3 regions of the Neorhizobium sp. IRS_2294 genome follow, and region 2 is predicted to be linked to each of the others. Evidence: predicted binding sites of a transcription regulator. Region 2 holds the regulator's gene; each other region holds the start of a gene.

Region 1 (7,324 bases), 1.1 Mb from region 2:
GGCTGGAGGGGCGGTGGCAAACCGTTGCTTGCACAAACAATCCGCCGCCTCGCCTCCTCCTGATCTTATCCCCGCTACGATCCTAGTGGGACGAGGTGCGTTGCGTCTTGGCCTCTTGCTTCGTCTTGTCGATCTGCTTCATGTGCTCTTCAGCCCACTTCTGGCCGGCGTCGCCGCCCCACAGAAGCCAGGCAATGTAACCAGCAGATGGGTTGCCGTCGTCGCCGAAATTGTCGGAGCGCTTGTCGACATTGTGACGCTTGAAGTAGCTCACCATCCGCTTCACCGTCTGTTCCGACAGATGCTTGCGATGCTGAAGATCGCGAGCGCGTGCTATCCCGACCGTCGTGCCGCCGCGGCGGTATTCGGCGCGCAGCTTCAAGCCCTTCTCGGCCGCAGCCGCAACGTCGGCCGGCGGCTTGTGGTCAAGCTGCGATGGTTTGGACGGGCTGCGCGCGCGAGTCTTAGACTGCTCGTGCTGATGGTCGTGCGAAGATCTTTCAGCCATCGGTCTTCTTCAGCTCCGATTGGCTTTTCAAAACCTTGTCGCCGTCTTCCTGCTTGACGAGGAAGGCGGGCTTGTCGGCATCCGCCTTGCGCTTGATCGTCTTGCCCTTGATCTTGCGCTCGACATCCTTGGTGAACTTCTCGGCGACCTTACCTTCGGCCTTCGACTTTCCCCATTTCCATTCGACTTCGTTTCCGACGCTGATCTTCTGCATGGATCATCTCCTTCTACTCCTGGAAAACTCGAGGGAGTAAAGGATGTTCCAACATCAGTCTTTCAGATCGAGATCGCCATCGCGCCAGACCACGTGTTTCGGGCTCGCAGGCAGATCTTCGATTTCCTCCGCGATAAAATACGGCGGGATATCCAGCGCCTTCAGCGAGTCCCTCGTCGCCTTCACCCACTTGAACTCGAGTTCGTGCGTGTCGATGATCCGATGGATGATATCGGTCGAATGAAACGGGAAACTTTCCGGCAGCTCCATCAGATAGTAGAAGCCGAGTTCGTGCCAGTCGCGGTCTTCGTAGCGGAAGAAGTTCTCGACCGCCCAGAGCAGCCGCCCGACCTTCACCTCGGCCCCGAGTTCCTCGACCATCTCGCGCTTCAGCGTTTCCTCGGAGGTTTCGCCCACTTCCGCGCGTCCGCCGGGAAAGGTCCAGAACGTCTCATGCACGGCGCGGTGCACCAGCACATGGCCGTCGCGAAAACCAAGCCCCGCGATGCGCATCTGAAAAATGCGCTTCGGCTTGAACTTCATCCGGATGCGCAGATCCTGGGGTTCGTCGCTTTTACTCATCGTCGAAACTGATCCTGAACTGGGCCGCTTCCATATCCTTGGGCGGCTGCAGGCCGAGATGCTTCCAGGCGACTGCCGTCAGCACCCTGCCCCGCGGCGTGCGCTGGATAAAGCCCTGCTGGATCATGTAGGGCTCGATAATGTCCTCGATCGCGTCGCGCGGCTCCGAAAGTCCCGCCGCGATCGTCTCGATACCCACGGGCCCGCCGCCGAAGTTGACGGCGATCATGTTGAGATAGCGCTTGTCGAGCTGGTCGAAACCGGCGTGGTCGACATTGAGGCGGATCAGCGCCTCGTCGGCGATCTCCTTGGTCACGGCTTCCGCACGCGCCACTTCGGCAAAATCGCGGACACGGCGCAACAGCCGTCCGGCGATACGCGGCGTGCCACGGGCGCGCCGTGCGATCTCGCGCGCGCCGCCATCGGTCATCGGCAGGTTCATCAGGCGCGCACCACGCCGGACGATACCTTCCAGTTCCTCGACCGTGTAGAACGACAAGCGCACGGGAATGCCGAACCGGTCGCGCAGCGGCGTCGTCAACAGCCCGATACGGGTGGTGGCAGCAACCAGCGTGAATTTCGACAGGTCGATCTTCACCGACCGTGCCGACGGCCCTTCGCCGATGATCAGATCGAGCTGAAAATCTTCCATCGCTGGATAGAGGATTTCCTCGACCGCCGGGTTGAGACGGTGGATTTCATCGATGAACAGCACGTCTCGGTCTTCGAGATTGGTCAGAAGCGCCGCCAGATCGCCGGCCTTTGCAATCACAGGACCGGAGGTCGAGCGGAAATTGACGCCCAGTTCCTTGGCCATGATCTGCGCAAGCGTGGTCTTGCCGAGACCCGGCGGGCCGACGAACAGCACGTGATCCAGGGCCTCGCCCCGGTTCTTGGCGGCCTCGATGAAGATCTTGAGGTTGGCGCGAGCCTCTGCCTGCCCGGTAAACTCGTCGAGCGACTGCGGGCGCAGCGCCGTATCGAAATCTTCGCCCCGTTTTTCCGGCGAGATGAGGCGGTTTTCGTCGGTCATGCAAGAAATTCCATCTCGGGCGCGCATGCGGCCTTTGTGTCTGATGTCATGGAGCAGTGGCACCGGCCATGTGGAGCAGCAACTCTCGGCACGTCGCGACCCTTGATCGCTATCCTGATCTGACCTTCAAGAGCCATAGTCGTGAACGCACCCAATCTGTTACTTCCCGTAATCGTCTGGCCCTATCGATATCCCAGTGCTTACCCCGGATATCACGACCTCGCCAGTTCCTTCAGACCCAGCCGGATCAGCTTGGCGCTGTCGGCATCCTCACCGGCTGCCTTCAAAGCTGCGGCGACTGCATTGGCCGCCTGATCGCGAGAATAGCCAAGATTGGTGAGCGCCGAGACCGCATCGCTGACGGGCGCAGACGCCACGCCCTCGCCCAGTTCCTGCTTGAAGCCGATATTGGCGGATGCCTCGCCGGCAAAGGCGGGCGCCTTGTTCTTGAGTTCGGTGACAATGCGGACGGCGACCTTGGGGCCGACGCCGGGTGCCCGCGAAACTGCGGTCTTGTCCTGCAGCGCAATCGCATTGGCCAGTTCGCCCGGTGTCAGCGTTGAGAGCAAGGCCAGCGCCACCTTGGCGCCGACGCCCTGCACGCTCTGCAGGAGGTTGAACCACTCGCGCTCCAGTGCCGACAGGAAGCCGAACAGTTTCAGCTGGTCCTCGCGCACATAGGTCTCGATAAACAGCACTGCCGCTTCGCCCACATTGAGGCGGGCCAGCGTGCGGGCCGAACAGAAGGCTTCGTAGCAGACGCCGTGCACGTCAACGAGCGCGTAGTCCTCGCCGATCTCGTCGATAGTGCCTTTGAGCTTGCCGATCATGTCTTAGGTCCGCCGCTGAGGATGAAGGAGAATGGGTTCCGGAAATCATGATGCCGAGCATCGGGAAACAGGCACGATAGCGCGCTGCATCGCGCGTCAGAAGCCGATGCGAGCGTACGGCCTCTGCCGAAATACCTACTGAGGGCGTCAGAACAAGTCAAGAACAGAGGAGGCTGATGCGTCAGCCGGCCAAAGCTTGGCGCATGCGGTTTGCAACGCGGTTATGGGCGTGGCAGATGGCGATCGCCAGCGCGTCGGCGGCATCATTACCCTTGAACTCCGCCTTCGGCATCAGAATCTTCACCATCATGTGGATCTGCTGCTTCTCGCCGTGGCCAACGCCGATGACCGCTTTCTTGACAGCGTTTGGCGCATATTCCGAAACAGGCAACCCGGCACGCGCCGGCACCAGCATCACGACGCCACGCGCCTGACCAAGCTTCAGCGTCGCCACCGCATCCTTGTTGACGAACGTCTGCTCGACCGCCGCCTCGTCTGGCGTGTAGGTATGCACAACTTCGGCCAGACCATCGTGCAGCTGGCAGAGGCGCGAGGCGAGGTCGATGTCACCGTCGGACACGACCGTCCCCGATGCCACAAAGCGCAACGAGTTTCCCAATGTCTCGATAACACCCCACCCTGTGCGGCGAAGCCCCGGATCGATGCCGATGATGCGAATCGGTTTTGTCATGGCAACTGTTGTGTCACGCCGGGAATCCTGCGCCAAGGCCGAAACGCGGAGTGAGTCTGCAGGCCAACATGCGGACCGAAGCCGTCGGAAGCGTTCATATTTTGTTAACCATAACCGCATCGTTTTGGGCAGAAGTGGTGATCCAACCGCAACAACCTTTTCCTAATGGCGTTGGTTCGTCACAAAGGGTTTCTTAAGAATCACGAGGAGGCGCCCGAATGATACGGGACTATGATCGGAATGAGACCGAGCTGCGCGATCTTCGCAGAACCGCCGACATCCTGGACGGCGGTCTGCGCCGCTTTGCAAGCGGTGATATCCGCACCACACTTGATGAACCCATGCCGCTGCGTTTCGAAGGCATGCGCCGCGATTTCAATCGTGGACTCGCAACAATCGACCGGACCATCGGCACCGTCGTTTCGAGTGTCGAGACGATGCGGGCCGACACCGAAGCCATGGCCGCCATCCTGCGCAGCCAAGCTCAGGCCCGCCAGGATCAAGCAGACAGAATTACCCGCGCGAAGTCAAAGACCAGCGCGCATGAGAGAAGCGCCAAGCAGCGTCAGGCAATCACCCGTCATGTCGGCACGATCGCCCACAACACCAAGCTCGACATGCGCCGACCGCGCGAAGCGGTTGCTGCCGCGTTGAAGCTCATTGAGACGATGGAACTGTCGGCCGGCACGTCCAGTGCTACAGGCATGAGCGCAATCCGCGCCAAGACCGAAGAGATCGAGCGCGAACTGCGTGCGATCGGCCTTTACGTCGATGCATTGGCCCAGAACGTCGAAGAACTGACCGAATCCGCCGATGCTCAGGCGGCCGAGGCCGAGGCTATCCGTGGCGAACTCGACGAAATGGCCAAGGCAAAGGATGCCCAGGCCCCCGAAATCCTGACCACGCCGCTTGTTCTCGACAGCCTGAACCGCAGCATCGGCGAGATCGATCGCGCTGCCGCACGCTACTCCGACGTGACAATTTTGCCGGCGCCACCAGTCTTTCCGCCTGAAGGATCGCCCCCGTCGTCGGGAGGTCGCAAGCCCTTCCTGCGCCTGATCAAGACCTGAGGCAGCGACCTCACTGTCGGACCTCCACCGACCCCGCCGAGCGACTTTCATCGCCGGCGGGGTCGTATTTGCAAGACCGGCTGCCTAGATAGGGAGAACACGTTTTCCTATCCATTTCAGGATATGCCGATGATCCCGTTTTCCATTCTCGACCTTTCGCTGATCGGCGAAGGCTATTCCGTCAGCCAGGCTCTCGACCAGTCCCGCAGGCTGGCGATTAAGGCCGAACAGCATGGCTATAACCGCCTCTGGCTTGCCGAACACCATGGCATGCCGGGCATTGCCAGCGCGGCCACCGCGCTCGTCATCGCCCATGTCGGCGCCGCGACAAAGACCATCCGGGTTGGCTCCGGCGGCATCATGCTGCCAAACCATTCTCCTCTTGTGATCGCCGAACAGTTCGGCACGCTGGAAGCGCTGCTCCCCGGCCGCGTCGATCTCGGCCTCGGCCGAGCGCCCGGAACCGACATGCGCACGGCAAATGCGCTGAGACGCAATCTCGATGCCGGCGCAGAAAACTTTCCGCAGGATATCGTCGAGCTCAAGCATCTGCTTGGAACGCCCGTCCCGAACCAGGCAATCCTTGCCGTGCCGGGAACCGAGGCGAATGTGCCGATCTGGCTTCTCGGCTCCTCGACCTACAGCGCCCACGTGGCGGCCGCTTTGGGTCTCCCCTACGCGTTTGCCTCGCACTTTGCGCCAGATATGCTGCTCGACGCGATCGCCATCTACCGCGATCGCTTCCAGCCCTCGGCGGATCTCGACAAACCGTATGTGATGGCCGGTGTCATGGGTGTGGCAGCAGATACGGATGAGGAAGCAAACAGGCTCTTCACCTCGTCGCAGCAGCAGTTTGTCAACCTGCGCAAGAACGTCCGCGGCCTTTTCCCGAAACCGCTCGATACGATGGACGGTTTCTGGACGCCGATGGAGAAGATGAATGTGGAGCACACGCTGCGCTACGCAGCGGTCGGCTCGCCGCGAACCATCGAACGTAAGCTTGGTGAGTTCCTGGCCGAAACCCAGGCCGACGAGCTCATCATCTCAATGCCGATCCACGATATCGACAAGCGTCTCCGCTCGGTGGAATTGTTTTCGCAGCTGTCGCTGATGGATAGCCAGCTGCAGCGAGCCGCGTAAACGAATACGGGCCGGTCTCAACGACCGGCCCGCTTCATTTCAGGACTAGAGGCGATCAGGCCGACAGCTTGGCCATGACCTCATCCGAGACTTCGAAGTTCGAATAGACGTTCTGCACGTCGTCGTCGTCTTCGAGGTTGCCGATCAGCTTCATCAGCGACAGCGCACGTTCCTCGTCGACTTCGATCGTATTCTGCGGCTTCCAGATCGACTTGACGGTCTCGGCACCACCGAGCGTGGCGTCGAGCGCCTTGGAGACTTCACCGAGCGCCTCAAACCCGCAGATGATCGTGTGGCCTTCCTCGTCGGAAATCACATCGTCGGCACCCGCTTCGATCGCAGCCTCCATGACCGTATCCGCATCTCCGACCGACGCCTTGTAGGTGATCTCGCCGACATGGTCGAAGGAGAAGGACACCGAACCGGTTTCGCCAAGAGCGCCGCCGGCCTTGGTAAAGATCGAGCGAACGTTGGAGGCGGTACGGTTGCGGTTATCGGTCAGAGCCTCGACGATCACGGCCGTGCCGCCTGGGCCATAGCCTTCGTAACGCACCGCGTCATAGTTCTCAGCATCGGCGCCCGACGCCTTCTTGATGGCGCGGTCGATATTGTCTTTCGGCATCGACTGCGCTTTGGCGTTTTGAACGGCAAGGCGCAGTGCCGCGTTCATATCCGGGTCGGGTAGACCGGACTTTGCCGCAACGGTGATCTCGCGTGCAAGCTTGGAGAACATCTTGGAACGGATACCGTCCTGCTTGCCCTTGCGGTGCATGATGTTCTTGAACTGTGAATGGCCAGCCATGGCACCCCTGTCTGCATCATTATCTGGAATTGTGCCGCCTTATAGTTTCGAAGCGGATGCCGTTCAAGAGCCTTTCGGATGAGGAACAAACCCCGCCCCGCCTCCGTTCTTCAACCGCACGACAAAGAAGGAGAATTATAGATGGCGAGCCTTACCGAAGCACGCGAAGCCCCCGAACGTCAGATGTGGGACGAAATCAACGGAATCCATGCGGGCATGCTCGGCATCGAAGGTGCGCACATGCACTTCCAGCCGATGGCGCCGAATGTCGATTCCGAGACCAACACGATCTGGTTCTATACCAGGACCGATACGGATCTGGTGAAGGCGCTCGGCACAGCCTCCCGCGCCCACTTCAACGTGGTCGGCAAGGATCACGATTACCACGCCTGCCTGTCGGGCATCCTGGAAGTCCGCAAGGACGAGGCGAAGATCGATGAATACTGGAGCGCCG
Region 2 (7,324 bases):
ATCTTGGAACTGGGGCTTGCGACGGTTCCTGTTGTCTCAGCCTACAAAACGGACTGGCTGATCAAGCTTCTGGCCGGCCGCATCAAGATCTGGACCGGCGCGCTTCCGAACCTGATCGCCGACTACCCGGTCGTTCCCGAATATGTCAACGAGGTCGTGCGACCCGGAAGCCTCAGCCGCTGGGCGGAACGTCTGTCCGCCGACACGCCGGAGCGCCGTGCGATGCTCGACGGGTTCGCACTTGCCTGGCAGAGACTGGACGTCCCTGTTCCGCCTGGAGAGGCCGCAGCAGGTGCGGTACTCGAACTGTTAGACAACAAAAAACCCGTTCATCGCTGAACGGGTTTTTCTATTCGCAAAGCCTATTAAAGCGCTTAGCGCTTCGAAACGGGCGTGTAGTCACGCTGCGCTTCGCCGGTATAGAGCTGGCGCGGACGACCGATACGCTGCTGCGGATCTTCGATCATTTCGGCCCACTGGGCGATCCAGCCGACGGTACGCGCAAGCGCGAACAGAACGGTGAACATCGTCGTGGGGAAGCCCATCGCCTTCAAGGTGATGCCCGAATAGAAGTCGATGTTCGGGTACAGCTTCTTCTCGATGAAGTAGGGGTCCGTCAGAGCAATCTTCTCGAGTTCCATGGCGACCTGCAGAAGCGGATCGTCCTTGTGACCGAGTTCTGCCAGCACTTCATGCGTGGTCTTCTGCATGATCTTGGCGCGCGGATCGTAGTTCTTGTAGACGCGGTGACCAAAGCCCATCAGACGGAACGGATCGTTCTTGTCCTTGGCACGGGCGATGTATTCCGGGATCTTGTCGACGGTCCCGATCTCGGTCAGCATGTTGAGCGCTGCTTCGTTGGCGCCGCCGTGAGCGGGGCCCCAGAGGCAGGCAATGCCGGCAGCGATACAGGCGAACGGGTTTGCACCCGAGGAACCTGCGAGGCGAACCGTCGAGGTCGACGCGTTCTGTTCGTGATCCGCATGCAGGATGAAGATGCGATCCATGGCGCGCGACAGGACCGGGTTGACCTTGTATTCTTCGCACGGCACGGCAAAGCACATGCGCAGGAAGTTGGAGGCGTAATCCAGGTCGTTCTGCGGATACACGAAGGGCTGGCCGATATGGTACTTGTAGGCCATGGCGGCGAGCGTCGGCATCTTGGCGATCATGCGCAGCGACGCAACCATCCGCTGGTGCGGATCGGTGATGTCGGTGGAATCGTGATAGAAGGCCGAGAGAGCGCCCACGCAACCGCACATGACGGCCATAGGATGCGCATCGCGGCGGAAGCCGGTGAAGAAGCGGCTCATCTGCTCGTGGACCATGGTGTGCATGGTTACGCGATGATCGAAGTCCTTCTTCTGGGCAGCCGTCGGCAGTTCTCCATAGAGAAGCAGATAGCAGGTTTCCAGAAAGTCACCCTGTTCAGCAAGCTGCTCGATCGGGTAGCCGCGGTGCAGGAGAACACCCTTGTCGCCGTCGATATAGGTGATCTTGGATTCACAGGATGCAGTCGACGTGAAGCCGGGGTCGTAGGTGAAGGCACCGGTTTGCTTGTACAGGGCTGCGATATCGATAACATCCGGCCCAATGGTGCCCGATCGCACCGAGAGGTCGACTGTCTTATCACCAAGTACGAGATTTGCGCTTTGTTCCGTCATTCTGATCCTCCAACCTGTTGGCGGCATGGCGCCCAGAAAGCGCCATAAGAGTTAAGCGTCGCAAGTTAGCTATATGATCCTAAAGGTGATGCCAAGCGCTCCTGCGACATTTTGTGCAGCGCGAAAATAATTTAGGCAGGCCACGTTTAAAAGATGCCCAACCTCATGGTGTGAGAGGCCGTAACGTGAAGGAAAACCGCAGCTTGGCGAATGTGTTGACGAGGAGAATATAAACGCGCAGGTTGCGTTTATCAATCACCGTCTCTGCAGCGGAGCCGGCGGGATAAACCATCATGGCGAATGGCGGAGCGATTTTTAAGGCAGCCATCAGCAAGCCGGTGATGCTTGCTTCGACACCGCACGCGATCGCACTCTGGACGCCCGAATCGGCATCGCAGACAATGCTCGCGGAAGTCCGGATGGATGGTCGAAACGACCGTCCATCCGAGGATGTTTTCAGGGTGTACGTGGTCAGAGACCGGCCCGTTTCCAAATGGCTGTGCACGTCGTTGAGCGAGGAGCTTTCCCACGGTCATGGGTTCCTCTTCCTGCCTGTCTTGCTGGGCGCCGGCGCTGCGATCTGGTTCGCATCTCCTTGGACGCCATCGCCGTTCACTCTCGCAACCATGCTTGCGATCTCGATGGTGACCGCACGGCTGACACGGTATCGCGCGCATCCACTGTCTCGTGCCAACCTTGTACTCTGCATGCTTCTCTCCGGTTCTGCGCTGGCAGCGCTCGAAACGTGGCGGTGTTCGACGGTCGTGCTCGATTCGCCCGTCACGACGACTATCAGCGGGATAGTCGAACGACGCGAAGCCGATGCACAGCGCCGCTGGCGCTATATCCTCAGGATCGAGCAGACATCTGAGCCCTCGCTTTCACGACCGCCACAGCGCGTCTCGGTTCTTGCCAGAAGCCAACACGAACCTGCAGACATCGGAGAGCGCGTTTCCGGCCGTGCCCGTCTGTCGCCACCCTCTGGCCCGGCGCTTCCCGGATTGAACGATTTCGCCTTCTCCTCCTACTTCGATCAAATCGGGGCCGTTGGCTTCTTTTACGGCGCGCCTAGCGTACAACCGGCGATCGATGACCAACCCGGGTTATGGTCGGACATGCAGCGAGGGCTTTTTGCGCTTCGCAGCGCAATCGGCAATCGCATCCGCGATACGGTCAAGGGGGATGCGGGCGCTTTTGCTGCCGCAATCGTGACCGACGAGCGCCGTGCAATTTCCCGTGAGACGACCGAGGCGCTTCGTCTGTCCGGACTGGCCCATATCGTCGCGATCTCAGGCCTCAACATGGCGCTGGCAGCCGGTATCTTCTTCGTCGGCGTTCGCTCCGTCCTGTCGCTGTTTCCAGGCTTTGCGCAGGCCTATCCGATCAAGAAGTTTGCCGCGTTCGGTGCGCTTGTCATGGCGACCGCCTATTACCTGATTTCCGGGTTCGGGGTTTCCGCCGAGCGGGCCTATATCATGATGGCGGTGATGCTGGTCGCCGTGCTCGTCGATCGACCCTCCATCAGCCTTCGCAACGTCGCCCTTTCGGCAATCATCATCCTCGCCATCTCGCCGTCGGAGATTCTGGGTCCGAGTTTCCAGATGTCGTTTGCGGCAACCGCGGCACTGGTGGCAGGGTTCGCCCTCTGGACGCGATATTTCGCGAAAGGTAAGGAGGAGACAAAAGGTAGCAACCGGTGGATAACGGGTGTCGCGGCGACGTTCCATTTCATTGCCGGGATCGTGGTGACGTCGCTGATCGGCAGTACATCGACGTCGATCTATTCGATCGAGCATTTCCACCATCTGACCACCTACGGCCTCGCGGCCAATCTCGCGGCCATGCCGATCATTTCCTTCGTGGTGATGCCGGCAGGTCTCGTGGCCATGCTGCTGATGCCGTTCGGGCTGGATGCTCCCTTTCTGTTCATCATGGGCGAGGGGCTGCGGATCGTCATTCGCATTGCCGAGATCGTCGCCGCATGGGGCGGCGATATTGCCATCGGCCGGCAGAACCCGCTTTTCCTGCCTCTGGCGACGGCAGGCTTTCTGCTTCTGACGCTGCTGCGCACGCCGCTGAGGCTGACAGGCGCGCTGTTCATGGCGGTGGCTTTGCTCTTTGCGGTCCGCTCAGGCTCGGCGCCGAGGCCTGATATCGTCATATCCGAAGACGGCGCATCGGTCGGCGTGATCCAGGATGACAAGATCACCCTCAATCGAACCCGACCGCCGGGATTTATCTACGATCAATGGCGGCGAGCGCTGGTGCTTGAGACCGGAGAACAACCGCTCGCCTTGCCGGTTCTTGCCTCTTCGGAACCAGCGCGAGGTGCCAGCCTTGCGAAAAGCGATGACAGACCACCTGGACCACATTCGCGACCGGATTTGACGCGCCGGGAAATCGAATATGTCAGGGGTTTTCTTCAAGCATTGAAGCCCGGACGATTCGCCTGTCTGCCGAAAATCCTGTGCGCGGCGCAGACTGCTCAGGACATCCGGATCGTCACCGTCGAAGACAACCGATACACCGGTCTTGCCTGCGATGTCGGTCGGATCATCGTCTCGCCCGGCGCACGCTTCGATACTTGCCGCTCCGGCGCCTTGCTTCTCAGCAGGCGGACGTTGCGCCGGACTGGCGCACTGGAAATCACCATTATTCCGAACGCGACAGCGCCAGACATCAAGATTACGGCGGCGATGCGAGACAGCGCACAGACCTCAAGCCGTCCGTGGACCGTCCACCGGTTCTATGACTGGCGAACGCGACAACTCGACTTTGGCATCCCGGAGGCTGTTGCTGCGCATCTCCGGGATGACACCGTTCTTAATGATAGCGGCGAATAAGGCCGACAAGCTTGCCCTGGACCTTCACCCGGTCGGGCGGGAAGATGCGGGTCTCGTAAGCCGGGTTTGCCGCTTCCAGTGCGATCGAGGCACCCTTGCGGCGAAACCGCTTCAGGGTCGCTTCTTCCTCATCGACCAGGGCAACGATGATATCGCCTGGACTTGCGGTGCTGGTATTCTTGATGATGACGGTATCGCCATCGAGGATGCCGGCATCGATCATCGAATCGCCCTTCACTTCGAGCGCGTAATGATCGCCGGAACCCAGCATCTCGATCGGAACGGCGATGTCATGGGTGTTGTTCTGGATCGCGGAGATCGGCACGCCGGCAGCGATTCGACCCATGACCGGGATGTTTGTCGAGAACGGATTGTCCGCCATGACCGGCGCCGGCTTCTGAGCGACGACCGGTTGCGTTTTGCCGAGGCTTCCCTCGATGACACTGGGAGAAAAACCCCGTCGCGGATGAAGGTTCGCCACATAGGCGTCAGGCAGCTTGATCACTTCGAGCGCGCGTGCTCTGTTCGGCAGGCGGCGAATAAAGCCACGCTCCTCGAGCGCGGTGATCAGCCTATGGATGCCGGACTTCGATGCAAGGTCGAGGGCGTCCTTCATTTCGTCAAACGACGGCGGCACGCCTGATTCTTTCATCCGCTCGTGGATGAACAGAAGTAACTCCTGTTGCTTGCGTGTCAGCATGGATGGGACCCTCAGAATTGGAAACAAATGCAGAACGGACGCTATATGTTCTATCTGTGTTCCGCAAGCCCCAAATTTTTGCTCAAGAATAGTCTCATTTCAGCGTTCGATCACGTATTCAGTTCGTGCGCAGCACTTGCCGAGCTTCCCGCGATAGCCAATGTTCTGCGGAATAAGACTTTGGGGGTGTAAGTGGGTAACAAGTCAGTCGATCATTTGGTTCTGCCCGTTGCAGATCTGGCGTCAGCGCGGGGGAGGTTGACCGCTCTCGGCTTTACTGTGGCACCTGAAGGTGTTCACCCTTTCGGCACAGCTAATGCCTGCATATTCTTCGCGGATGGCTCGTATCTCGAGCCGCTGGCCATTGTGAACCGTCGGCAAGCCTCGCTTGCGGCAAAACGAGGCAACGTGTTCACCGATCGCGACATCCGCTTTCGCGGCCAGCGGAAAAGGGAAGGTCTATCGGCGGTGGTCGTCGGGACGCAGGATGCAGCGGCCGATCATAGCCGTTTTGTGGACGGGCACATGTCTGCGGGCGAGATGCTTCAATTCTCCCGCCCGATGCAGTTGCCCGATGGTGGGGAGAGCGAAGTCTCATTCCGTCTGGCGTTCGCGGCAGTCCCCGAGGTCGATGACATCTTGCTGTTTTCCTGCCAGCGCATGGCCGCATTACCGGCAGATCGCGGTGGTCTAGATGAGCACGCAAACGCCGTTACAGGCCTTCGAGAGATCGTCTTTTCTGCAGATGACCCGCTGGAGTTTCTGCCGCTTTTCGAAACCGTGTTCGAGACGCAACCCGAGCAAGGGAAAGACGGTCTGCGGATCGAAGCTGCCAATGCCAGCATCCGCATTCAATCCAACGACACGTTCAGCGACGAGTTCCGGTCTTCGATGAAGCCCTTGTCATCGTCGCGCCTCGCTGCGCGCGGGATCATCTTCAAGACCACCGATCTCGCCGTGACAGAGATCACCCTTGCTGCTAATGACGTCGCATTCATCCGCAGGGATGGCCGCGTGATCGTGTCGGCAGCCCCGGGGCAAGGTGTGGTTTTCGGTTTCGAGGAATAGTGAAATGACAGTCTCCGCCAATTCTGAAGTGTCCGTGGGCGAGGGGAGTTCGAAAGTCGTTTTCTCAAACACGGCAAAGCTCTCGCTGATTGCCGGTCCCTGTCAGATGGAAAGCCGCGATCATGCGTTCATGATCGCCGGCACGCTTGTCGAACTCTGCAAGAAGCTCGGCATCGGCCTCGTCTACAAATCCTCCTTCGACAAGGCCAACCGCACGTCGATCTCCGGCAAGCGCGGCATCGGCTTGGACAACGCGATGGCAATCTTTGCCGATCTCAAGAAGGAATACGGCTTTCCGGTTCTGACCGACATCCACACTGAAGAGCAGTGCGGCCTTGTGGCGGATACGATCGATATCCTGCAGATCCCCGCCTTCCTGTCGCGCCAGACCGACTTGCTCGTCGCGGCCGCAAAGACCGGTTGCGCGATCAACGTGAAGAAGGGCCAGTTCCTGGCGCCCTGGGACATGAAGAACGTTCAGGCCAAGTTCCTCGAAAGCGGCAATCCGAATGTGATGCTGTGTGAGCGCGGCGCCTCGTTCGGTTATAATACGCTTGTCTCCGATATGCGCTCGCTGCCGATCATGGCGTCGCTCGGAAGCCCTGTCATCTTCGATGCGACCCATTCCGTGCAGCAGCCAGGTGGCCAGGGCGGCTCATCCGGTGGTCAGCGTGAGTTTGTCGAAACGCTCGCAAGGGCTGCCGTCGCAGTCGGCGTTGCCGGCGTGTTCATCGAAACCCACGAAGACCCTGACAACGCGCCGTCTGACGGTCCGAACATGGTTCACTTGAAGGACATGCCGCGGCTTCTGGAGAAGCTGCTGGCATTCGACGCCATTGCAAAAGGCTGACGGCGTCGAAAAACCGCCGAATTGACTGGATTGTAATCCGCGTGTCATCGACGATCTCACAATGTCGGTGACCCGCCTGTTCGCTGAGCCTGCGAATTCAGGCTCGCATATCAAACCGAGGAGAGACCCTTGACCGCCATTACCGACATCATCGCTCGCGAAATTCTGGACAGCCGTGGCAATCCGACCGTCGAGGTGG
Region 3 (7,324 bases), 1.7 Mb from region 2:
ACCTGATCGCCTTCGGCAGTCGGTGCGGCCTCGTCTGCTGCAGCCGTTGGCGTGGCAGGGGCAGCCGCAGCTGGCTCCTGGCCAGCCAGGAATGCCTGCGCCTCTTCAGGCTTCACGGCATCGGCGCGATAGCCGAGGCCTTTCAGAATTTCTTCCATATCGTCAGGCGTTGCGCCGAGGATCGACAGCATGGCTGTCGTCGTCACGAAGCGGCGACCGTCATAGGCGCCTTCCGGACGCGGGCTGGAGCCCGGCTTCCACTGCAGCAGCGGACGGATGAGATCGGCCAGACGCTCGAGAATGTCGATACGAACGGCACGCTTGCCGAGGAAGCGGAAACCGGCGAGCTTGTAGAAGGTACGCTCGAAAGCAGGATCCGCGACGACCGATGTGCGGCCGGCAGCAAGCGCCGGAATAAGATCGCCGTAACCCGGCTTGTCGATGCCGTCGTTCTTCAGCGCCCAGAGAAGCGTGATAAGCTCGGCCGGAGCAGGCTTCAGCAGTGCCGGCATGAACACATGGTAGGCGCCGAAGCGGATGCCGTAGCGGCGCATCGAAGCGCGCGCATCCTGATCGAGCGTCTTCACGTCTTCGGCAACATCGCGCCGGAACATGACGCCGAGGTTTTCGACCAGCTGGAAGGCCAGGCCCTTGGCGAGACCCTGCAGGTCTTCAGCGCGCGACAGATCGTCCAGCGGCTTCAGCACGGTCGCAATGTGATGGTTCACGAAACGCTCGATGCGCGCAACGACGTGTTCGCGGGCATTGCCGGTCAACTGCTCGTCGGCAAGCAGGATCAGGCGCGGGCGCATGATATGGTCGCTTGACGCAAGCCGGCCGACAGGTTCGCCGAGCCAGCGCACGGAACCGTCCGAGCCGACAGCAAGGTCGTTGTTGCCGGATGCATAAAGCCGCGCGGCGCGTGCCTCGAACTCCAGCGCAAGCGCCTTTTGCGCAGCACCCTGGACGGCCTTCGCATCGGGACCCTCCGTGCCGGCTATAGGCGTGAATCGGAATCCAGCCAATTGCCCCACATGATGGCCTTCGACGAAGACATCCCCATTCACACTGATTTCAGCTTCCAGCATCGCATTCTCTCTTAGGCGCTTCATGAGCACAGATGTCCTGCGATCAACAAAGCGTTTCGTCAACCGTTCATGTAACGCGTCCGACAACCTATCCTCGATTTCCCGTGTCTTTTCTTGCCAGTGTGTCGGATCGGCAAGCCAGCCAGGGCGGTTCGAAACATAGGTCCAGGTACGGATCTGCGCGATTCGGGCCGACAGGGTGTCGATTTCTCCGTCGGTCCGGTCGGCGCGGCGAACCTGTTCTGCCATGAATTGCTCGTTCACCGTGCCGAAGCGCACAAGATCCGAGAAAAGAGTCGAAATGAGGTCTGCGTGTTGCGCAGGGGCAATCCGCCGATAGTCCGGCAGAGCGCAGGCCTCCCACAATTTTTCCACCCGCTCCGGCGTTGTCGCCGTATCGCGGATTTCTGCGTAGCGCGACAGATAGTCGAGCGCCTGGATATCGATTGCCGGCAGCGCGCGGGCAAGCCCCGCCACGGTCGGCGGCCGGTCGAGACTGGCACGCAGAGCGGCAAGCGAGGAATAGTCGACGCTTTTCGTGCGCCACTGCAGCACTTTCACCGGCTCGAAATGATGGCCCTCGATCCGCTCGACCAGTTCGTCGTCGAACGGCTGGACCTGCCCGGTGACACCAAAGGTTCCGTCACGCAGGTGGCGGCCCGCACGCCCGGCAATCTGCGCCATTTCGGACGGATTGAGATTGCGGAACTGATAGCCGTTGAACTTGCGATCCTGAGCGAAGGCAACGTGATCCACATCGAGATTGAGGCCCATGCCGATCGCATCGGTTGCGACGAGATATTCCACATCGCCTTCCTGATAGAGAGCGACCTGTGCATTGCGGGTGCGCGGGCTCAAGGCGCCAAGCACGACAGCCGCACCACCGCGCTGGCGGCGGATCAGTTCGGCGATCGCATAGACCTCTTCCGCAGAGAAGGCGACGATCGCGGAACGCTGCGGCAGGCGGGTGATCTTTTTCTGACCGGCATAAAACAACTGCGAGAGGCGCGGCCGTTCGACCACGGTGATCCCGGGAAGCAGCCGTTCGAGGATCGGCCGCATGGTGCCGGCACCGAGCAGCAACGTCTCCTCGCGTCCGCGAAGATGCAGGATGCGGTCGGTGAAGATGTGCCCGCGCTCGAGATCGCCGGCCAGCTGTACCTCGTCGATAGCGACGAAGGCGGCCTTTGTCTCGCGCGGCATCGCCTCGACGGTGCAGACGGAAAAGCGCGCCATATGCGGCGTGATCTTTTCCTCGCCCGTGATCAGCGCGACATTGTGATAACCGACCTTCTCCACGACACGCGTATAGACCTCGCGTGCAAGCAGGCGAAGGGGCAGACCGATGACGCCGGAACCGTGCGCAACCATGCGCTCGATGGCATAATGGGTCTTGCCGGTATTGGTGGGGCCTAGCACGGCCGTGACGCCGCGGCCGCTGAGAATCATGGGCTGAGAATGCAAAGCCAGTTCCTGCTTATCCGCCGATGCGATCCTCCACGGAAACGCAATCGCAGTATCAGATGGCCATGCTCGACGATAAACGCAAGCCGATATGTTGTCCTCGACAAGGCGAGACCACGATTTCCAGGATCAACATGTGTACGATACGCACGCCAGTTTCATTCGAACAAACGTGAACGAATCGGCGACGATTGCGGATTCCGGAGCGTTCTCGATCTGTTTCGAACATTACCCGGCTTTCCGACGCATGGCCAAAGTGTAACCCGTTAACCACACTTCACGGGCGAGCTAGTGGTGAGTGGAACAAAAGTTCCCATGCTACGTTTTCTCGGCAATCCCAACCGGACATGTCGAGCCGGTAGGTCAGCGGAGTACAAGCCTATGCTCGGAACCATCCTACTTATCGTACTGATTTTGCTTTTGATCGGCGCGCTGCCGAATTGGGGGCACAGCCGGAACTGGGGTTATGGTCCGTCCGGCGGTCTCGGCCTCGTTGTGCTGATTATCATCATCCTCCTGCTGATGGGCAGGATCTAAAAGCGGCGAAGCCGCACGTTACCAAGGGAAGGAAAGTGACATGAAAAAAGTTTTGCTCGTCGGCGCTCTCGTCGGAATGCTGGCATCCTGCACATCCACTGAAAAGGGCACTGCGATCGGTGCTGCTTCGGGCGCCGTTATCGGTGGCGCTGTGACCAACAGCTGGGGTGGCGCTGCAGTCGGCGCTGTCGGCGGCGGTCTGGTTGGCGCTGCTATCGGCGAATCGCAGAAGCGCAACGGTTACTGCGTCTATCGCGACCGTTATGGCCGTACATACGAAGCGCGTTGCCGCTAAGTCCTGCGTTTAGTCGCAGAATAGAAACCGGCGTCCCATGGCGCCGGTTTTTTTGTATCCGCTTACCCGGCGAAATACTGACCGCCATTTGCGCTGAGCGTAGACCCGGTAATGAATCCGGCTTCTTCAGAGGCTAGAAACAGCACGCAGCGGGCGATTTCTTCCGGCTCTCCCAACCGTCCGACAGGGATCTGCGGGATGATCTTTTCGTCCATCACCTTTTGCGGGATGGCACGCACCATGTCGGTTCCGATATAGCCGGGGCAGATCGCATTGACGGTGATGTTCTTCGAGGCCCCTTCTTGAGCCAGTGCCTTGGTAAAGCCGAGATCGCCCGCCTTGGCGGCGGAATAGTTCACCTGCCCCATCTGGCCCCTCTGGCCATTGATCGAGGAGATGTTGATGATGCGGCCGAAGCCGCGCTCGCGCATGCCGGGCCAGACCGGATGGGTCATGTTGAACAGGCCGGAAAGGTTGGTATCAATGACCTCCTTCCACTGCTGTGGCGTGATCTTGTGAAACATGCCGTCGCGGGTGATTCCGGCATTGTTGACGAGGACGTCGACAGGCCCGAGCTGCGCTTCGACTTCAAAGATGCCCTTCACGCAGGCATCGTAATCCGACACGTCCCACTGGAACACCGGAATGCCCGTCGCCGCGTGAAACTGCGCCGCCTTTTCGTGATTGCCCGCAAAATTGGCGGCCACCGAATAGCCGGCGGCCTTCAGGGCGGTGGAGATCGCAGCGCCAATGCCCCGCGTGCCTCCTGAAATCAACGCGATACGCGCCATGTAAACTTCCTTTCATACCGTCGCCGCCGTCAGCGTAACGGAACTGCTCACGCCGATAACGTGGGCAGCTGCCACCGAGTGCTAGAGCGCTTCCAGACACATGGCGACGCCCATACCGCCCCCGATGCAGAGCGTCGCAAGCCCCTTTTTCGCGCCACGGCGCTTCATTTCGAACAGCAGCGTATTGAGAATTCGCGCACCCGACGCACCGATCGGGTGACCGATGGCGATCGCTCCGCCGTTGACATTGACCAGCGACGGATCGAGGCCCAGATCCCGCGTGACCGCGCAGGACTGTGCGGCAAACGCCTCATTCGCTTCGATCAGGTCGACATCGCCGATTTTCCAACCGGCTTTTTCCAGCGCGCGACGCGAAGCCGGGATGGGGCCGGTTCCCATGATCTGCGGATCGACGCCGGCGGTGGCCCAGGAGACGATGCGCGCGAGCGGCGCAATGCCACGACGACCGGCTTCGTCCTCCGTCATCAGCAACGCCGCAGCTGCGCCATCGTTGAGGCCGGATGCGTTGGCGGCAGTCACTGTGCCTTCCTTGTCGAAGGCCGGCCGAAGCTTCGCCATCCCCTCCAAAGTCGCACCGGCACGGATGTATTCGTCGTTCTCGACGCGCAACTCGCCCTTGCGGGTCTGGATCAGGAACGGAACGATCTCGTCCCTGAAGCGGCCAGCAACCTGCGCTGCCTCCGCTTTGTTTTGCGAGGACACCGCGAACTGATCCTGCTCCTCACGCGACAACTGCCACTGGCGGGCGATGTTTTCAGCGGTGATACCCATGTGATAGCCGTAGAACGCGTCGGTCAGGCCATCCTTGATCATCGTATCGATCATCTTGAAATCACCCATCTTCACGCCGCCGCGTAAGTGTGCGCAATGCGGGGCCATCGACATGGATTCCTGGCCTCCCGCGACGATGATTTTGGCGTCGCCGAGCGCGATCTGCTGCATGCCCAGTGCGACCGCACGAAGACCGGAACCGCAGAGCTGGTTGACGCCCCAGGCCGTCGCCTCCTGCGGCACCCCGGCCTTCATCGCCGCCTGGCGGGCGGGGTTCTGTCCCTCGCCGGCAGGAAGGACCTGGCCCATGATGACCTCGTCCACTTCACCCGCCTCCACGCCACCGCGCGCCAGCACCTCCTTGATCACCGCGCCACCGAGTTCGTGTGCGGGGACGTTTGCAAATGCGCCATTGAACGAGCCGACGGCCGTTCTTGCTGCGGCTGCGATAACGATGGATGGATTGGACATGATGTCTCCTCTTTCCGTTTCTTGGCACCGAGACTGGCAAAGCCTGAGCGCCCTGTCAAACGCCCGGTTTTCGCCCGAAACACCCGGTTTTTCATCGATTTGCTGCGCAGCATGGTGATCCATCGCGGCGCACAAATCGATTGTCAGTTGCGCCAATTTAAGCTTACATTCGAGGCGGGAGAAGATGCCAAGCACTAATAATCGCGCGAATGGCGAAGTGGAGGGAAATCATGGCAAAGACCGAAGGTGACGTGACGATCAAGAAATACGCTAACCGGCGTCTCTACAACACCGGAACAAGCACATACGTGACGCTCGAAGACTTGGCTAAAATGGTCAAGAAGGGCGAGGTATTTACGGTTCAGGATGCCAAGACGGGCGAGGACATCACGCACTCGGTTCTGACCCAGATCATTTTCGAGCAGGAGTCCAAGACGGGAAACACGCTTCTGCCGGTGTCCTTCTTGCGACAGCTGATTTCCTATTACGGTGATCAGATGCAGATGGTGGTGCCGACCTTCCTCGAACACTCGATGAAGACGTTTACGGACCAGCAGGTGCAGATGCGCGAGCAGATGACGAGTGCGTTCGGTGACACGCCGATCGCCAAGAACCTGCATCTTCCGATGCAGATGATGGAAGAACAGGTGCGGCGCAATACGGACATGTTCCGTCAGGCCATGCAGATGTTCGCGCCCTTTGCCGGTGCCGCGACGCCGCCTCAGCACCAGTCCGCCCCACCATCGGGCAAGAAGGCGGAAGCCAAGGACATCGACGAACTGAAGGAGCAGCTCCGCGCGCTTCAGGGTCGTCTCGACAGCATGAGCACCTGAACGGCACCTGCTGCGGGAAGAAACGCGCCTTACCGAGCGCGCAACAAAAAAGGCCGGCAAAGCCGGCCTTTCAAGCAATCATCAGAAAAGCTTATGCGCTTTCCTTCGGCGTCAGAACCTGACGGCCGCGGTACATACCGGTCTTGAGATCGATATGGTGCGGACGGCGCAGTTCGCCGGAGTTCTTGTCCTCGAACAAATGTCGGGGTCTTGAGAGCGTCAGCAGAGCGGCGCATACCGCGCTTCGACGGGCTCGTTTTTCTTTTAGGTACAGCCATTTTCGTTACTCCACTTCGTGCAAAACAGGGATTTCCGGCCGGAACTGAGGCCGAACATTCCATGTCTCGATCTCGGAAATTTGGCGCGCTTATACATGCCAACCGGGTACTTGACCAGTCCCTGCAGGAATATTGGCGGGATTTTTTCGCAAACCACGCCGAAACACCTCAGGCCTCGTCTTCTTCGACGATTGCTGTCTCCTGAAGGGCCGCTTCCTGCCATGAAACCCAGGCCGGATGCGACGTCATGGCTTCCATATACGCAAGCGTGTCGGCGTCGTCTACCAGATCATAGACCGCAACGCGATTGACGACCGGCGCGAACATCGCGTCCGCTGCGGTAAAGTCGCCAAACAGGAACGGACCGCCGGATTTTGCCCGCAGTTCCCGCCAGATGGTTTCGATCCGCGCGACGTCGTCCATCACCCCGTCGGGGAGATCGATGCGGCGCTTCGGCCGGCGAAAATTCATCGGGCAGGCATTGCGCAGCGCCCGAAAGCCAGACAGCATCTCCATCGAGATGGAGCGAGCGACGGCACGATCCGCAGCTGACGTCGGCCAGATCCCGCTTTCCGGAAACAGCTCGGCTGCGTATTCGATGATCGACAGCGACTGCCAGACGCGCACGTCGCCATGATGCAGAACCGGCACCTGGGCATTGGGCGAGATCGTCTTGTAGCGTGGATTGCCTGCCGGATAATCGAACGGGATTAGCACTTCCTCGAAAGGAACGCCGGCAGCGGTCAGCGCAATCCAGGGCCGGAAGGACCAGGAC

Evidence for each region. The regulator LexA, encoded in region 2, represses DNA repair genes until DNA is damaged. The targets are predictions, from matches to a motif close to TGTTCNNNNTGTGTTCNG.
Region 1: a site for LexA is predicted at 3,950-3,967, ahead of ruvC (crossover junction endodeoxyribonuclease RuvC). Genes of this name have one in related genera too.
Region 3: a site for LexA is predicted at 2,759-2,776, ahead of ACQY1K_RS16015 (helicase-related protein). Genes of this name have one in related genera too.

The regions. Positions count from the first base shown of each region.
Region 1 covers NZ_CP191439.1:2,716,696-2,724,019, forward strand. The annotation lists gene ACQY1K_RS13180 (NAD-dependent epimerase/dehydratase family protein) at 1-63, shown strand, start outside; gene ACQY1K_RS13185 (hypothetical protein) at 83-508, opposite strand; gene ACQY1K_RS13190 (DUF2945 domain-containing protein) at 501-722, opposite strand; gene ACQY1K_RS13195 (NUDIX hydrolase) at 777-1,265, opposite strand; gene ruvB (Holliday junction branch migration DNA helicase RuvB) at 1,297-2,337, opposite strand; gene ruvA (Holliday junction branch migration protein RuvA) at 2,550-3,167, opposite strand; gene ruvC (crossover junction endodeoxyribonuclease RuvC) at 3,349-3,858, opposite strand; gene ACQY1K_RS13215 (methyl-accepting chemotaxis protein) at 4,077-4,928, shown strand; gene ACQY1K_RS13220 (LLM class flavin-dependent oxidoreductase) at 5,058-6,068, shown strand; gene ACQY1K_RS13225 (YebC/PmpR family DNA-binding transcriptional regulator) at 6,124-6,870, opposite strand; gene ACQY1K_RS13230 (pyridoxamine 5'-phosphate oxidase family protein) at 7,012-7,324, shown strand, end outside.
Region 2 covers NZ_CP191439.1:1,639,368-1,646,691, forward strand. The annotation lists gene lpxB (lipid-A-disaccharide synthase) at 1-339, shown strand, start outside; gene gltA (citrate synthase) at 375-1,664, opposite strand; gene ACQY1K_RS07980 (ComEC/Rec2 family competence protein) at 1,958-4,507, shown strand; gene lexA (transcriptional repressor LexA) at 4,488-5,207, opposite strand; gene ACQY1K_RS07990 (VOC family protein) at 5,400-6,275, shown strand; gene kdsA (3-deoxy-8-phosphooctulonate synthase) at 6,280-7,125, shown strand; gene eno (phosphopyruvate hydratase) at 7,255-7,324, shown strand, end outside.
Region 3 covers NZ_CP191439.1:3,307,865-3,315,188, forward strand. The annotation lists gene ACQY1K_RS16015 (helicase-related protein) at 1-2,558, opposite strand, end outside; gene ACQY1K_RS16020 (DUF3309 family protein) at 2,934-3,089, shown strand; gene ACQY1K_RS16025 (glycine zipper domain-containing protein) at 3,130-3,384, shown strand; gene ACQY1K_RS16030 (beta-ketoacyl-ACP reductase) at 3,447-4,175, opposite strand; gene ACQY1K_RS16035 (acetyl-CoA C-acetyltransferase) at 4,257-5,438, opposite strand; gene phaR (polyhydroxyalkanoate synthesis repressor PhaR) at 5,669-6,271, shown strand; partial or broken gene rpmF (50S ribosomal protein L32) at 6,363-6,549, opposite strand; gene ACQY1K_RS16050 (glutathione S-transferase family protein) at 6,718-7,324, opposite strand, start outside.